3 regions of the Sphingomonas sp. M1A8_2b genome follow, and region 2 is predicted to be linked to each of the others. Evidence: predicted binding sites of a transcription regulator. Region 2 holds the regulator's gene; each other region holds the start of a gene.
What was found. The regulator LexA, encoded in region 2, represses DNA repair genes until DNA is damaged. The targets are predictions, from matches to a motif close to GTTCCNCNCTTGTTCT.
Positions count from the first base shown of each region.

Region 1: a site for LexA is predicted at 1,344-1,359, ahead of recA (recombinase RecA). Genes of this name have one in related genera too.
Region 3: a site for LexA is predicted at 3,873-3,888, ahead of uvrA (excinuclease ABC subunit UvrA). Genes of this name have one in related genera too.

Region 1 covers NZ_JBKFAH010000004.1:80,860-86,773, forward strand. The annotation lists gene ACLBWL_RS15495 (4-(cytidine 5'-diphospho)-2-C-methyl-D-erythritol kinase) at 1-1,071, shown strand, start outside; gene recA (recombinase RecA) at 1,436-2,509, shown strand; gene ACLBWL_RS15505 (class I SAM-dependent methyltransferase) at 3,030-3,866, shown strand; gene ACLBWL_RS15510 (glutathione S-transferase family protein) at 3,886-4,521, shown strand; gene ACLBWL_RS15515 (dicarboxylate/amino acid:cation symporter) at 4,750-5,914, opposite strand, start outside.
Region 2 covers NZ_JBKFAH010000002.1:388,646-394,559, reverse strand. The annotation lists gene ACLBWL_RS10225 (hypothetical protein) at 398-796, opposite strand; gene ACLBWL_RS10220 (molybdopterin molybdotransferase MoeA) at 1,176-2,360, shown strand; gene lexA (transcriptional repressor LexA) at 2,429-3,103, shown strand; gene ACLBWL_RS10210 (ComEC/Rec2 family competence protein) at 3,451-5,640, opposite strand; gene gltX (glutamate--tRNA ligase) at 5,731-5,914, shown strand, end outside.
Region 3 covers NZ_JBKFAH010000004.1:214,277-220,190, reverse strand. The annotation lists gene ACLBWL_RS16165 (ParA family protein) at 1-102, shown strand, start outside; gene ACLBWL_RS16160 (SIR2 family NAD-dependent protein deacylase) at 106-969, shown strand; gene uvrA (excinuclease ABC subunit UvrA) at 983-3,865, opposite strand; gene ACLBWL_RS16150 (hypothetical protein) at 4,009-4,440, shown strand; gene ACLBWL_RS16145 (anti-sigma factor family protein) at 4,661-5,371, opposite strand; gene ACLBWL_RS16140 (sigma-70 family RNA polymerase sigma factor) at 5,368-5,859, opposite strand.

The DNA.
Region 1 (5,914 bases), on a different contig from region 2:
GGCTACCACGACCTCGAAACCCTCTTCGCCTTCGCCACCGACGGCGACACGATCACGGTCGAAACAGCCCCCGAGAACAGCTTCAAAATAACCGGCCCCTTCGCCGCCGCACTCCTGCCAACCTCAAGCGGAACCCCAACCCCCAACCCCACCCCGGCGAAGGCCGGGGCCCAGTTGGGAGCGGCCGATGAAGATGCGCAACGTTCACCCGACTGGACCCCGGCCTCCGCCGGGGGGGCAGCAGAAACAGCAAACCCCGTCGTCACCGCCTCCGCTGGGTTCGTAACGGTCCCCACATGCGCCGCAACCGCTATACCCAACCCCTCGACCGCCCCATCTCCATCCACACCCACCACCCCGGCAAAGGCCGGGGCCCAATTGGGAGCGGCTGGTAATGAACCGCCACGCCCGTCAACCCCGACCCAAGCCCCCTGGCACGGCAACCTCGTCACCGCCGCCGCCGACGCCTTCACAGCGGAGTTCGCTCCCACCACCCATCACGCCATAATCCTCGAAAAGCATCTCCCGATCGCGTCAGGGATCGGAGGAGGCTCGGCCGACGCCGCCGCAACCCTCCGCGCGCTGGCCCGCCTCCACGACATAGCTCCGACCGACCCCCGCCTCCACGACATCGCCGCAAAGCTCGGCGCAGACGTCCCCGCCTGCCTCGCCAACCGCACCACGCTCGGCACCGGCAAAGGCGACGCACTCACCACCCTCGAAGGCCTTTCCGGCACGCCCCTCCTGCTCGTAAATCCCAATGTCGCCGTCTCCACAGCCGCCGTCTTCAAAGCCTGGGACGGTGAAGACCGAGGTCCGATGCCCGAAGGCGACTTGCTCGCGCGCGCCACCGCCGGCCGCAACGATCTCGAGCCCCCCGCGCTGGCGCTCGCCCCCGAAATTGGCCAAGTTCGAGCCCTTCTGGACGAAGCACAAGGCGTCCTCCTGTCGAGAATGTCCGGCTCCGGCGCCACCTGCTTCGCCCTATTCGAAACACCCGAAGCCCGAGACATCGCCGCAATCGCCGCCCAGGCCAAAGGCTGGTGGACCCTCGCAACGACCTTAGCCTGAGGCGAGCGACCACGACCGGTGGTAAGACGCCCACGCCACCACGCCACCACGCCACCACGCCACCTCCATCATCCTGACGAAAGTCAGGATCCGAGCCACCAACGAAACCGCCAGTCGCGGACCCCGCTCTGCCCCGTCCGAGTCGAGCGGCGCAAAAGCGCGCAACTGAACAACCCGGCCCGATCTCGACCTAACCGCCCCACCCGTCGGCTGACTGATCGATGCACCGACGGCCACGTCGACGCCGCAGCGCATCTTTTTCACAACGCCACGTTCTCCACTTGTTCCATAAGAACAAATGGAATACACGGCGTATGACGCGTTGAATGGCACGCGCGCTTGCTTTAGCGATGGGAGCTTATCAATGGCCGCTAATCTGAAAGTGATCGACACCGGCATGGCAACCGCAACCAACGACCGCCAGAAGGCGCTCGACGCCGCCCTCGCGCAGATCGACCGCGCGTTCGGCAAGGGCTCGGCGATGCGCCTGGGCTCGAAGGAAACCATGCAGGTCGAGGTCATCTCGACCGGCTCGCTCGGGCTCGACATCGCGCTCGGCGTCGGTGGCCTGCCGCGCGGCCGCGTGATCGAGATCTACGGTCCGGAAAGCTCGGGCAAGACCACGCTCGCGCTCCACGTGATCGCCGAAGCGCAGAAGGGCGGCGGCACCGCGGCGTTCGTCGATGCCGAGCACGCGCTCGACCCGGTCTATGCCAAGAAGCTCGGCGTCAACATCGACGAACTGATCGTCTCGCAGCCCGACACCGGCGAGCAGGCGCTCGAGATCGTCGACACGCTGGTCCGCTCGAACGCGATCGACGTGCTGGTGGTCGACTCGGTCGCCGCGCTCGTGCCGCGTGCCGAAATCGAAGGCGAGATGGGCGACAGCCATGTCGGCCTCCAGGCACGCCTCATGTCGCAGAGCCTGCGCAAGCTCACCGGCTCGATCAGCCGCTCGCGCTGCATGGTGATCTTCATCAACCAGCTCCGCATGAAGATCGGCGTCATGTACGGCAACCCCGAGACGACGACCGGCGGCAACGCGCTGAAGTTCTACGCCTCGGTCCGCCTCGACATCCGCCGCATCGGCGCGATCAAGGCCGGCGAAGAGGTCACCGGCAACCAGACGCGCGTCAAGGTCGTCAAGAACAAGGTCGCGCCGCCGTTCAAGCAGGTCGAGTTCGACATCATGTACGGGCAGGGCGTCTCCAAGCTCGGCGAAATCCTCGATCTCGGCGTCAAGGCCGGCCTCGTCGAAAAGTCGGGCGCGTGGTTCAGCTACGACAGCGTCCGCCTCGGCCAGGGTCGCGAGAACTCGAAGACCTTCCTCAAGGACAACCCCGAAACCGCCGACCGCCTCGAAAAGCAGATTCGCGCGCGCACCGACAAGGTCGCCGAGGAAATGATGGCCGGCCCCGACGCCGAAGACGACGTATAACCTAAACCCTCTCCCTCAGGGGAGAGGGAGGGGCCCATTGCCCTCGCAATGGGAGGGTGAGGGCACGCGGCCGATCGTGCAGGAGCGTGGCGCATCGGGCTTGCATCGGCTTTGCGCCGGCGTCGGATTTCTACGTAGGCACCGCGCCGCCGCTCCCCCCAACACACCACCCCGGCGAAGGCCGGGGCCCAATTGGAAAGGTGGCAATAACGAAGCGCGATCTTTCGTTACGACCGTCCCCCTACTTGGCCCCGACCTCCGCCGGGGCGGCTGCTCTCACCCAACAGCAGCACCTGGCCCCCTTTGTTCTCCCGCGAAGGCGGGAGCCCAGTCTGGATCCCCGCCTTCGCCGGGAAACAAGGAAGCGCAGACTGCCGCATCGAGTGCAGACCCCGCGAAGCTATTTAACGGGCTCGATGAAGTCTCCAAATACCCAACCCCAAACTCGCGCGAGCGTCTATACTCCCTATACTTCACTCCAACCGCCGCCGCCCGATCAGACCATGAGGCCCCCCCACCCATGACCACCGCGTACGACTGGACCGGCAGAATAGGCGACGTGTGGGCCGAGGAATGGCGCCGGACCGACCGCAGCTTCACCAACCTGACCCCGCATCTGAACGCCGCGATCCTCGCCGCCGCCGCTCCCCGAACCCGCAAGATCATCGACATAGGCTGCGGCGCCGGAGCAACCTCACTCGCCACCGCGCAAGTCCTCCCGAACGCCACGGTAACCGGCATAGATCTCTCGCCAAAGCTGATCGAGATCGCCAGACACCGCGCCGAAAGCCTGGCCAACGCCAGCTTCGAATGCGCCGACATCACCGTCGCGGCCCGGAACCACGCCCCGACAGACCTCTACATATCCCGCCACGGCGTCATGTTCTTCGCCGACCCCATCGCCGCCTTCGCCACGCTCGCCGAAACCGCCGCCCCCGACGCCTCGCTCGTCTTCTCCTGTTTCGCCGAACGCGCCGCCAATGTCTGGGCCACCGAAACCGTCACCTTGATCGGCGGCACCGCGGATGTGCCAGCATCGACCGCGCCCGGACCCTTCGCGTTCGCCGATCCGGCCTACGTCACCGAAATTCTCGCAAGAGCCGGCTGGCACGCCGCTCCACCCCAGCGCCTCGACTTCGCCTACCGCGCCGGCGAGGGCACCGATCCCGTGCCCGACGCCGTCGACTATTTTCGCCGGATAGGCCCGGCGGCCTCCGCCATCCGCGACGCCGCCCCTGAGGAACGCGAGGCCCACATCGCGCGTCTCACCGAAGTCTGCGCGCGTCATGGCAACGGCGCCACGGTGGAATTCCCCGCGGCCGCCTGGATCTGGACCGCGCGCAAATCAGCCATTTAGACCAACAGGCGGAGCCAGCATGATCATCGTCCACCATCTCGAAAACTCGCGATCGCAGCGTATCCTGTGGATGCTTGAGGAACTCGGCCTGCCCTACGAGATCAAGCGCTACGAGCGGAACAAGCAGACCATGCTGGCCCCGCCCGAACTCAAACGGGTCCATCCGCTCGGCAAGTCGCCGGTGATCGAGGATGCCGATGTTCAGGGTGGCCAGGTGGTCGCCGAAACCGGTGCGATCGTTGAATATCTGGTCGACAAGGCCGACGGCAGGCTCGGCGCCCCCGCGAACCGCGCCGACGCGCTCCGCTACCGCTTCTGGCTGCATTATGCGGAAGGCTCGATGATGCCGCCGTTGCTGCTGAAGCTCGTCCTCGCGCGCATCCCGATCATGGGCAAGGTCGCGGTCAAGAAGATCCAGCCGATGATCGACGTCCACCTCGACTATGTCGAATCCGAACTGTCGCAACGCCCCTGGTTCGCCGGCGCGGAGATGACCGCCGCCGACATCATGATGAGCTTTCCCTTGGAAGCCGCCCGCAGCCGCGGCGGCCTGAACGAGTCCCGCCCCGCAACGATCGCCTGGCTGGCGAAGGTTCACGCCCGCCCGGCGTATCAGACGGGGCTCAAGAAGGGTGGGCCATACGCCTACGCTTGAAGGCTACAGATCAGAAACCGCATCGAGGCTGAGAACGCAACCTTCCCCTGAACACCACCCCGGCGAAGGCCGGGGCCCAGTTGGAAAGGTCGGAATAACGAAGCGCTACTGTGATCACCGGCGTCCCCCAACTGGACCCCGGCCCTCGCCGGGAAGGTACATTTTCAGTGGACCGCCAGCGTAAAACGGCATCCTTGAGACGTCATCGGCTCAGCATCGCCAATCGCCTCAAACCTGCCCAGGCCCGATCTTCTCGTAGCTGTCCACATCCACCTTCGGCCCATGCCCGGTCGGCGCATGCGGGAAATCCCTGTCCGCCGGCTCGCGCTCGTCGAGCCCGCCCTCCCATTTCGCCACCACGGTCGCCGCCACCGCATTCCCGATCACGTTGGTCGCCGAGCGCCCCATGTCGAGGAAATGATCCACCGCCAGGATCAGCAGGATCCCCGCCTCCGGAATCTTGAACATCGACAACGTCCCCGCGATCACCACCAGCGATGCGCGAGGCACGCCGGCGATCCCCTTCGACGTCACCATCAGCACCAGCAGCATCGCGATCTGCTGCCCGATCGGCATGTGGATGCCGTAGGCCTGCGCGATGAACAGCGACGCGAACGTCATGTACATCATCGACCCGTCGAGATTGAACGAATAGCCGAGCGGCAGCACGAAGCTCGCGATCCGCGGCGGCACCCCGAACCGGTCGAGCGCCTCCAGCGTCCGCGGATACGCCGCCTCGGACGACGCCGCCGAGAACGCGAGGATCAACGGATCGCGGATATACCGCACCAGCAACCGCGTCCGCGGCCCGATCAGCAGGAACGCGATCCCGATCAGCATCGCCCACAGCAAGGCGAGGCCGATATAGAAGGTCAGCATGAAATAGCCGAGCTGGCCGAGGATGGTCGGCCCCCGCTCGGCGAGCGTTGCGGTCACCGCGGCAAATACCGCGAACGGCGCGAACCGCATCACGTAGTTGGTGATCTGGAGCATGACCGCGACCAGCGCCTCGATCGCCTTGACCAGCGGCGCGGCCTTCTCGCCCACCGCGGTGATCGCCACGCCGACGAACACCGAGAACACGACGATCTGCAAAATCTCGTTGCCCGCCATCGCCGCGATCATCGAATCGGGGACGATGTGCGTGATGAACTTGGCGAGATCGAATGCAGCGCGGTCGACGCCGCTCGACGCGGTCGCCGGCGGGATCGCGAGCGCGAGGCCGACGCCCGGCTGCAACACATTGACGAGGATCAGGCCCAGCGTGAGCGACAACAGGCTCGCGCAGATGAACCAGCCAAGGCTGCGCAATCCGACCCGCCCCAGCGCACCGGTATCCCCCATATGCGCGATCCCGACGACCAGCGTCGAGAACACGAGCGGCGCGATGATC
Region 2 (5,914 bases):
GCTGGGAATAAAGGCGTCTGCCAGCGACCGTCAGCCAAGGCGGTCTCGCCATCCCCCCGGCATCGAACGCCACCCCGACGAAGGCCGGAGAGGTGCACTGCCGGCATAGCGTAGGAGCCGGGCCGGCTCAGACGTCTCAATCCGCTCTCCCAACCGTCATTCCCGCGGAGGCGGGAACCCAGACTAGCTTGACGATAGAGTCGCGACCCTGAAAAATCCGCGTTGCAGCCTCCACAGGGCGGACATCCGAAAAAGATCCAAACGACCTCCGATCACTTACAGAACCGAGCTGCTCCTCAGTTCGCCGTTCTCCCGCGCAAGCGGGAGCCCAGGGTCAAAGACGATACGCCCCGAGAAGATTCCGGGACCCAGTTGCGAAGCCCCACCCCCACAAGTCTCAGCGAGACGATCCACCGCGATGCGCCACCCGCGGCGAAACCGCAGGATCAGACGCGAAATCTCCTCGAGCGGACTTCCCTCGGCAAACGCTTGCCACAAATTTTTCCATCAGCCCCGAACTGCGAAGCGCGGGCAGATAGGCCGCCGCTTCACAGGAGGCACGGCTGCGGTCGATCCCGTCGCACTGGGCGATACCACCGTCGGCATCGCGGGGCAGCGCGCGATCCAGTCGGTGTCGATCCCGCGCGACCAAGCTTGTCCTGAAGTCGTCCAGCCGCTGAAGCCGGCCGGCGGGGGTGGTCCGAGCGTCATCCAAGCCGGCACAGGCATGGGATCTTTTGGCTGGCGGAAGCGGCTGTTGCCCCGCGCTCAGCAGCAAAGCCATCACGAACAGCATCGGCACCTCCTTCGCAGTCCCGGCATCGTATCACGCACCGACGTGTCCCGAAACGCCCCGCAAGGGAAGAAGCGGCCTGTGCCGATAAGCAAGGACAGGGATTTCAGCAGACGGTGTCGAGCCCTCTCAATGCCACAGTCGGTGACCGTGAATACTCCCGACGTCGCCCGATATCACGCGCCAAACTGCGACCGATAGCCGCACCCCGAACATCGATCTGTCCTACGCGCGCAACCCATGGCAAAGCGGCAGCCATGCCCACCAACCCCCAACTCCCGCCGCTCCGCCCATGCCCAAAGCCGCGCGCGCAACACCGCTCCCAGCGTCTGCACTTTCTGCACTTCACTCGCCAAACCCACGCAAATCCGGGGTTTCCCGCATGACCGATCTTCTCCCCGTCGCCGACGCACAGACCCGCCTGTTCGCCATGGCCCCGCGCGTCGGCCACGAAACCGTGCCGCTTCGCGACGCCGCCGGCCGCTGGGCCGCAGCCGATATCCTCGCCCGCCGCACGCAGCCGGCCGCCGACCTTTCCGCGATGGACGGCTACGCGATCCGCTTCGCCGACCTCCCCGGCCCGTGGACAGTCATCGGCGAGAGCGCCGCGGGCCGTCCCTTCGCCGGCACGGTCGGCCCAGCCGAAGCCACCCGCATCTTCACCGGCGCGGCAATGCCCGAGGGTGCCGACACGGTCATGGTCCAGGAAGAAGCCGAGCGCGACGGAGACACGCTGATCCTCGCCGGCGAAGGACCGCCGACCTTCGGCCGCAACACCCGCCGCAAGGGCCTCGACTTCACCACCGGCAGCCGGCTGATCGCGGTCGGCGATCGCCTCACCCCGGCGCGGATCGCCGTCGCCGCGACCGGTGGCCACGGCAGCCTGACCGTCAACCGCCGCGTCCGCGTCGCGGTGGCCGCGACCGGAGACGAACTCGTCCCCCCCGGCTCGACCGCCGACGGCGTCGCGCTGCCTGAATCGAACGGCGTCATGCTCGCCGCGATGCTCGCCGACCTGCCCGTCGACGTCATCGATCTCGGCATCCTTCCCGACCGGCTCGACGTACTGCGCGACGCCTTCGCCAGCGTCGCGGCCGACCTCCTCGTCACCACCGGCGGCGCCTCGGTCGGCGACCACGACCTCGTCCGGCCGGCGATCGAGGCGGCCGGCGGCGGAATCGATTTCTGGCGGATCGCACTGCGCCCCGGCAAGCCGATGATGGCCGGCCGGATCGGCGAGATGATGGTGCTCGGCCTGCCCGGCAACCCGGTCTCCGCGTTCGTCACCGCGACGCTATTCGTGAAGCCGGTCGTCGCGCACATGGCCGGTGCGCGCGACCCGCTACCGCAGGTCACGCACGCTCTGCTCGGCGAAGACCTGCCCGCCAACAACGCCCGTACCGACTATCTGCGCGCCGAACTCCGCGACGGCCGCGCCTATGCGTCGACGATCCAGGACAGTTCGATGCTGCTCACGCTGGCGCGCTCGACCTGCCTGATCGTCCGCGCGGGCAACGCGCCCGTGGCAAAGGCGGGCGAATCGGCGGAAATCCTTATCATTGGGTGATCTGGCCGCTTGACGGCGTTAATTATGTTCCATAGAAGTTCCTCGTCTGTTCCGGACGGAGAACCGCCATGCTCACGCGCAAGCAGCACGAACTCGTCTGCTTCATCAACGATCGACTCAACGATACCGGCGTCTCGCCGTCGTTCGAGGAGATGAAGGACGCGCTCGACCTCAAGTCGAAGTCGGGCGTCCACCGTCTGATCAGCGCGCTCGAGGAGCGCAATTTCATCCGCCGCCTGCCGAACCGCGCGCGCGCACTCGAGGTGCTGCGGATGCCCGAACGTCCGGAAAAGAAGGCGCCCTCGAAGGCATCGAACGTGAAGTCGGCACCCGTGCCCGCCGCGCCGCAGCCAGCGAACGACGTCATCGAGATCCCGCTGCACGGCCGCATCGCCGCCGGCGTCCCGATCGAAGCATTCGAAGGCAGCACGATGCTAGCCGTCCCCGCTGCTTTGCTCGGTTCCGGCGAACACTATGCGCTCGAAGTCTCCGGTGACTCGATGGTCGAAGCCGGCATCCTCGATGGCGACTACGCGCTGATCCGCCGCACCGAAACCGCCCGCGACGGCGAGATCGTCGTGGCGCTGATCGAGGACAGCGAAGCCACGCTCAAATACTTCCGCCGCGAAGGTGCGATGGTCCGCCTCGACCCGGCAAACCGCGCCTACGACCCGCAACGCTACGCCCCCGCCCAAGTCCGCGTGCAGGGCAAACTCTCCGGCATCTTCCGCCGCTACGACTGAGCCGCCGCCTGCTCTGCGCCGTCGAAAGAATTGGTTCGCGCGGAGACGCGGAGGTGTTTCGATTGGGGAGAACTTGCGGTTTAAAACGACTGCGGAGAGACGACCGGACAGTATTCAACCTGGTCCGGTTCGTCGGCTAAGAAACTGCTCCGCGTGAAATTTATCGGCCGGACAGCGCGCGCGTTGGATGGTGATTTGGATCACGCGAAGGCGCAAAGGCGCGAAGATGTCGCATTTGGGGGAGCGTCTATCCGTCCTAGTACCGACCTCAGCTGATCGTTCATGAAAGGCGTACGGGTCTCCCGAATTACACCTTCTTCGCGCCATTGCGCCTTCGCACTACCATTCTACCTCTGCGAAACCCGGTTGGCTCGAAGGCCCGATGCCGCGTCGTCGAACCGGACATGTCGTGGCGCGAACGAATGCACGGCGCGGTTGAGCAGAGGCGGATCGCGCCACGGATGGCGATCGCCTGCAGTCAGTATCGTGACGACCGTCCCGGTCCCCAGGGTCAGCGCGATTCCACCCGTCCGATGCAGAACGCGTCGATCGAGCTTCAGCCACCGCGGTACGCAGCGCTTCGGCAGACCGCGTTCGCTGACGACGACGTCGGCGCTGCGACAGGCTTCAACGAACTCGGCAATCGGGACCATATAGGCGCTGCGGGTCGCGAGGATCCGCCACATCCGTCCGCGCGCGGCAATATCGGTGACGCAAAGATCACGACTACACCGTGCATCGGGCTGGTCGGCCAGCAGCAGCGGCTCGCCGTCGACCCCGCCATTCTCGGCAAGCGTATCCCGCGTATAATCCCCCGCCCGGTCCCGCAGCATCGAGAGACCCGCGGCGGTCCGGACCGCGACATGCCGGCCATCGCCCGTCACCAAAATATCCGGCGGCGGTGTGGTCAGCGCCCACGCTGCCCCGATCATCAGCGGCACCACGCCCATCCGCCGCAACCTGGTCCGCCACAACGCGATCCAGATCCCCCCGATCGCCATCAGCGCGAATGCCGCGGTCGGCATCGCCGGCAGCGACCGCACCGATCCGGGCGCGCCCGCCACGGTGTGCGCAAGCCAGAGCAGCGCTTCGAGCGATCGCTGGACCAGCCACCAGAGGGGTGCACCGAGGCCCCCCACGTCCAGCAGCAACGCCAGAGCCTCCAGCGGCATGACGACGAACGTCGTCAGCGGGATCGCGATGATATTGGCAAACGCGCCGTACACGCCGGCTCTGTGGAAATGATAGACCGCGATCGGCATGAGCGCGAACTCGACGAGCAGTCCGGTAAGCAGCAGCGACGCCACGCCCCGTGCGAGACGGCGTGCTCGCCCCTCCTCGTGCGGTCCGAAGAACGCGCGGATCACCGGATGTTCGTGCAGCGCCATGATGGCGGTGATCGCCGCGAATGATAGCTGGAAGCTCGGCCCTGCTGCGGATTCGGGCAGGACCAGCATGACGCACGCCGCCCCCGCCGCCACGAGCCGCAAGGTCATCGCCTCGCGCCCCATCGCCAGCGCGGCCAGCACGAGCAAAGCGGCGACGCACGACCGGATCGTCGGCACCTGGCTGCCGGTCAGCAGCGTGTAGCCGATCGCCGCCGCTGCCCCCGCCAGTGCTGCGATCAACGGCAGGCGCGCGTGCAAAGCCAGCCACGGGCTGAGCGCCAGCAGACGCAACACGATCAGCATCGTCGCCGCCACCGCCGCAGTGATGTGCAATCCGCTCACCGACAGCAGATGCGCGAGCCCCGCCCGGCGCATCGCCTCCGAATCCTCCTCGCTGATCGCACCGACGTCGCCCGTCGCGAGCGCCGCAGCGATACCGCCCGCGCTGCCGTCCAGTCGCGAGACGATGTGGTGCGAAAGCGCGACGCGGATGCCGGCGCCCGATTCGCTCGGCGTCGTCACGACTACCGGTGCGAAGCCGCGTCCCGTCGCCCCGATCCCGCCGAACCATGCGACGCGCGCAAAGTCGTAGGCGCCCGGCACCGCGGGGAGCGGCGGCGGCATCAGCCGTGCCCGCAACTGGATGACCGCCCCCGTCCCCAGCAGCTTCGGCGCATCCGCTTCCGCCAGATTGACTCGGACGCGGAACGGCAAGGCGACCGGCTGCCCGTCGGTTCCCCCCCCCTTCTCAACCGGCAATACCGTCAGCCGAACCAGCTTCCGCGCCACCAGCGGCTCGATCGCCTCGACCCTCGCCGAGAAACTTGCGATCGTCGGACCGCCCAGAACCGGCCGCACCACCCATTCCGACCGCACCCAGATCAACCCCAGCCCCAATGCGATGGTCAGCAACCCGATCGCCAGCGCGCGTGCCGCACGCCCGCCCTGCCCCACGGCGAGGCACGCCAGCCCACTCGCCACCAACAGTAGCATCGTCATGCACCACGCCGCCGGGTCCGGCAGCGCGAACCAAAGCGCGATTCCGCCGCCCAGCATTACCGGCAGCCACAGCACCAGCTGGTCTCGCTCCGCCTCCAGCCAGCGTTCCACGGCAAGCCCGACGACGGCCCCCGATCGCGGCACGCCCATTTGTCGCCGCCAAGGACGCATGCTAGGGGCGGCGACGGCTGTCATGGCCATCGTTTCTCCATTGTTTCATCAGTCTGGGAGCACCCGCGGTTGGGCGCAATATCTGATACGGGCACCGCCAATGCGGCCGCACCCGTGGTTACCCGTTTCGCTCCGTCGCCGACGGGGTTCCTGCATCTCGGCGGCGCGCGCACCGCGCTGTTCAACTGGCTGTTCGCAAAGGCGAACGGGGGTAAATTCCTGCTGCGGATCGAGGATACCGACCGAGTCCGTT
Region 3 (5,914 bases), on a different contig from region 2:
TTACAAGCTAAAGATGGCGTTGTGGGAGCACACTTTCAAAAGGTAAAAGACGCTAAAGAAATATTCGCCGAGGTCGCCGATGAACTTGTTAAGCGGATATAATCGGTGGATTGGCCACCTAATCTTGTAGAAGATATCGCACGCCGTCGCGCCGTGATCATCATAGGGTCCGGGGCATCTCGCCATGCTACTAATGACAAGGGAAAGACGCCCCCAGACTGGAAGAATTTTCTTCTACAAGCAGTTATAGACTGCCCTGATAAAGATACTGCGCACGTTTCAAAGGCGATTGGTGAGGGAGATTATCTTCACGCATGCGAATGGCTTAAAAAGCGGTTTGATGAGCAGTGGACGCCCTACCTCCGTAAAATATTTCAGCAACCTGGGTATGAACCGGGCGACCTACACAAACAAATCATCGGGTTAGATAACCGAATCGTCTTCTCTCTAAATTTCGACGATATTTACGAACGCGCCGCCCAAGGCGTGCATCGTGGATCACATATTGTTAAACAGTATCATGATCGAGACGTTGGGGAGTTTCTCAGGGGTGACGGCAGATACATTGTTAAAGTCCACGGAAGCCTCAACACTCCCGAGGATCTAATCTTCACTCAACACGATTATGCAAAAGCACGAACGAACTATTCAGCGTTTTATCAAGCATTTGATGCATGCCTTTTAACCCATTCTTTCTTATTCATAGGCGCTGGATACGCAGATCCAGATGTTAACCTTGTTCTCGAGAATCAGGCATTCAGCTTTCCATCGTCATCGCCTCATTATTTCTTAAAAGGCGGCGAGATGGATGCAGACCGCAAAGAATCTTTAAGGAAGAATCGAAACTTGAAAATTGTTGAGTATGATCCCATCGACGATCGTCACAGCGGTTTGGTCAAAGAACTTAAGCAATTAAGCATACTGGTTGATGAGAAGAGGCAGGATATGGCGCTTTACACTAGCTGGTAGAATTCATTGACGCTCACCGCTTCTCCAGCAACGGCGCAAGATACTTCCCCGTAAAGCTGCCCTTGGCCTTTGCTACCTTCTCCGGCGTGCCTTCGGCGACGATCTCGCCGCCCTTGACGCCGCCTTCTGGCCCCAGGTCGAGGACCCAGTCGGCGGTCTTGATGACGTCGAGATTGTGTTCGATCACGACGACCGTGTTGCCTTGCTCGACCAGCGCGTGGAGGACTTCCAGCAACTTGCGCACGTCCTCGAAGTGGAGCCCGGTGGTGGGTTCGTCGAGGATGTAGAGCGTGTTGCCGGTGGCGCGGCGCGAGAGTTCCTTGGCGAGCTTGACGCGTTGCGCTTCGCCGCCCGAGAGCGTCGTCGCCTGCTGGCCGACCTTGACGTAGCCCAGACCGACCTCGACCAGCATCGCCATCTTGTCGCGGATCGGGGGGACCGCCTTGAAGAACTCGGCGGCGTCCTCGACCGTCATGTCGAGCACGTCGGCGATCGAATGACCCTTGAACTTCACCTCGAGCGTCTCGCGATTGTAGCGCGCGCCGTGGCAGACGTCGCAGGTGACGTAGACGTCGGGGAGGAAGTGCATCTCGATCTTGAGCACGCCGTCGCCCTGGCACGCCTCGCAGCGGCCGCCCTTGACGTTGAAGCTGAAGCGGCCGGGCTTGTAGCCGCGCGCCTGCGATTCCGGCAGGCCGGCGAACCAGTCGCGGATCTGCGTGAAGCTGCCGGTGTAGGTGGCGGGGTTGCTGCGCGGGGTGCGGCCGATCGGCGACTGGTCGATGTCGATGACCTTGTCGAGATACTGGAGGCCGGTGATCTTGTCGTGCTTGCCCTGGACGATGCGCGCGCCGTTCAGCTCGCGCGCGGCGGCGGCGTAGAGCGTGTCGATCGTGAAGCTCGACTTGCCCGAGCCGGAAACGCCGGTGATGCAGGTGAAGGTGCCGAGCGGCAGGCTGGCGGTGACGCCGCGCAGGTTGTTGGCGACCGCGTTGTGGACGGTGAGCTTCTTGCCGTTGCCTTTCCGTCGCGTGGTTGGGACCGGCACCTCGCGCGTGCCGTTGAGATAGTCGGCGGTGATGCTGCCCTTCGACTTGAGGATCTGCTTGAGCGTGCCCTGCGCGACGACCTGGCCGCCGCGGACGCCGGCGCCGGGGCCCATGTCGATGATGTAGTCGGCGGTGCGGATCGCGTCCTCGTCATGCTCGACGACGAGCACGGTGTTGCCGAGATCGCGCAGACGGCGGAGCGTCTTGAGGAGCATGTCGTTGTCGCGCTGGTGCAGGCCGATCGAGGGCTCGTCGAGGACGTAGAGCACGCCGGACAGGCCGCTGCCGATCTGCGACGCGAGGCGGATGCGCTGGCTTTCGCCGCCGCTTAGCGTGCCGCTGGTGCGGTCGAGGTTGAGGTAGTCGAGGCCGACATTGTTGAGGAAGCCGAGCCGCTCGACGATCTCTTTCAGGATGCGTTCGGCGATCGCGTTCTGCTGGTCGCCGAGGTGCTGTGGCATGTCGGTGAAGAACTGGAGCGCGTCGACCACCGAGAGATGCGTGGCGTAGGAGATGTCCTTCATCGCGATCTTGACCGCGAGCGCTTCGGGCTTCAGGCGCGCACCGCCGCAGACTTCGCAAGGGGCGGCGGACTGGTACTTGCTGAGTTCCTCGCGCATCCAGGCGGAGTCGGTCTGGAGCATGCGGCGGTTGAGGTTGCCGATGACGCCCTCGAACGGCTTCGAGACGTCGTATTTCTTCTTGCCGTCGATGAAGGTGAGCGTGACGGGCTTGCCCTTCGAACCGTGCAGGATGGTGCTCTGGACCTCCGGCGCGAGGTCGGACCAGGGCGTCTCGATGTCGAACTTGAACTCGCGCGCGAGGCTGCCGAGGACCTGCATGTAATAGGGCGACGGCGGGTTGGATTTCGCCCAGGGCACGACCGCGCCCTTCTTGATGCTGAGCATGTGGTTGGGGACGACGAGGTCTTCGTCGAACAGCAGCTTCTCGCCGAGGCCGTCGCAGGCCGGGCACGCGCCCTGGGGGGCGTTGAACGAGAACAGGCGCGGCTCGATCTCGGAGATGGTGAAGCCGCTGACCGGGCAGGCGAACTTTTCGCTGAACACGATGCGGCCGTCGGGGGCGTTGTTGCCGAGGATCTCCGACTTGGGCGTGTGCGGCTCGACCGGGTCGGCGGGGTCGACATAGGCGAGGCCGTCGGCGAGCTTCAGCGCGGTTTCAAACGACTCTGCGAGGCGCGTGGCGATCTCGCCGCCTACCACCAGGCGGTCGACGACGACTTCGATGTCGTGCTTGTACTTCTTGTCGAGCGCGGGGGCTTCGTCGATGTCGTGGATCGTGCCGTCGATGCGGACGCGCGCGAAGCCGGCCTTCTGCCACTCGGCGAGTTCCTTGCGGTACTCGCCCTTGCGGCCGCGGACGACGGGGGCGAGCAGGTACAGGCGCGTGCCCTCGGGGAGCGCCATGACGCGGTCGACCATTTGGCTGACGGTCTGCGCGGCGATTGGCTCACCGGTGGCGGGGGAATACGGGATGCCGACGCGCGCCCAGAGCAGGCGCATGTAGTCGTAGATCTCGGTGACGGTGGCGACGGTCGAGCGCGGGTTGCGCGACGTCGTCTTCTGCTCGATCGAGATCGCCGGCGACAGGCCTTCGATATGGTCGACGTCGGGCTTCTGCATCAGTTCGAGGAACTGGCGGGCGTAGGCGGAGAGGCTCTCGACGTAGCGGCGCTGGCCCTCGGCGTAGATCGTGTCGAACGCGAGTGAGGACTTGCCTGACCCGGAGAGCCCGGTGATCACCGTCAGCGTATCGCGGGGGATGTCGATGTCGACATCCTTGAGGTTGTGTTCACGCGCGCCGCGTACGGAGATCTTGGTCAGCATGGGGTGAGTTCTACTTCTGTTCTCGGCCGGATGCCAGTCCGCCTTTGGCACCGGCATGTAGGAACGGGATAGACGCATCGCCAGCGCAGTTGTGCCGCACAATCGGTGTCTTATATTCGCGATACACAGGTCTGGAGGACGACATGGCCAAGACGAAGACGGGCACGAAGAGCAAGACCGGCAAGGTCAAGATTCCCAAGCAGATCGGCGGGATGAAAGTGCCGAAGGAGCTCCGCAAGAAAGGCGAGGCGCTGATCGAGAAGGCGAGCACGCCACAGGGTCGCGAGGCGATCACCGCCGGGCTGGCCATGGCGGCGACGGTTGCGGTCGCGGCGATCGAGCGGCAGCGGACCAAGCAGACGGCGGCGCCGGCGGCCGAGGCGAAATCGGAGACGGCGGCCCCGACAGCAGCGGCGCCTTCGGCAGCCGAGGCTACGGCATCGCGGGCAGCGGCGGCCGAGGACGGTCCGCAGAAGCCGGGAATGTCGGGGATGCAGTCTCCGCAGGCCGTCGCGGATGCGATCGGCCAGGCCGCGGAAATGATGCTCGGGCGGTTCTTCAGCAAGAAGGTCTGAGGGGTAGGGGAACGAGGCACGCCCCCTCACCGTCATTCCCGCGGAGGCGGGAGCCCATCGTGGGCTGGCTTAGCCCTCGGATCGCGAGCCTTCGAGGATATGGGTTCCCGCCTTCGCGGGGATGGCGAAAGAGCTAAGGGGCGAGACGGGGCGGGGACATTCCGCGCGACGGGTGTCTTTGTTGCTAGGCTCCTCCCCTATGACGGGAAAAAGCGCGGACTTATTTCCAGTGCGTCTTGGCGGCGGCGGCTTCCTGGTCGCGGGTTAGCGGGTCGCCGGCGGCCATGTCCTGGGCCTCGGCCATCAGCGCGGCGTCGGCGGAGCCGGCCTGGCGATAGTCGCCGGTGGCGGGCGCGGCGCCGATGCGGGTTCGAGTGAGAGTCCAGGCGTCGCTGTCGCGGCAGGCTATGCCGTCGAGCGCGGGCGCGGCGAATACCCGGCAATAGGCCCCGCCCCCGTTGCGAAAGCTCAGGAGCAGGCGGGTGTCGCCGGTCGTCGAGGCGAGCTGGGTATCGAGCGCGCGGGCGAGCGCGCCCGATGCGACGAGCGCGTGTCCCCTCGCCTCGACCGGGCCACTGGTTTGCCACTGGGTGCCGAACCCGACGCCCAGCGCAAGGCAGGCGGCCATCGCCGCGACCTGCATCCAGCGCGTCCGGATGGACGGTCGCGAGACTGCACCAGGAGCTGCAACAGGCGGGGCGAAGGGCACGACCGTTTCGGTCTGCGCACGGATCAGCGCAGCGAGCGGGTCTGTCGCGGGTGCGTTTTCCAGCGGGTAGGCCGCGGCGACGCGCGCACCCAGCGCGCGATGCGACGCGACGACGCGGGCGAGCGCGGGATCGGCGGCGATCGCCCGCTCGACCCGCCTGGCGGCGAGCGGATCGAGTTCGCCGTCGACATAGGCCATCAGCATCGCGTCGTCGGGGATCATGCCGCCTCTCCGAGTTCGGCGATCAACGCCTGGCGCCCGCGAACGAGGCGCGAGGTGAGCGTGCCGATCGGGATATCGAGCACCATCGCCGCCTCCTTGTAGGCGAGCCCCTCGACGAGGACGAGCGCGACCGCCTCGCGCTGGTCGTCGGGCAGGCGGTGCATCGCGGCGTCCACCTCGCCTTGCGCGACGTGACGTTCGATATCGGCGGCGCCGTCGACGCCGACGCTCTCGCCCGCTTCCTCCGCGACGAAGGTCTGGGCGGCGCGGCCACGCGCGCGGGCGGTGTCGATCCAGGCGTTGCGCATGATCCGGTACATCCAGCTATCCATCCTCGTTCCCGGCTGCCACTGCGCGCGGGCGTTGAGCGCCTTTTCGACCGCGACCTGACACAGGTCGTCCGCATCGGCGGCATCGCGCGACAGCGATCGCGCGAACCGACGCAGTCGGGGCAGCACCGCCACCAGCTCATCTTCGAATACCGCCAAGCCGTATCGTCCCGTGCCCGTGTCGTGCCCGTATCGTGCCCTGTTGCCGTGTCGC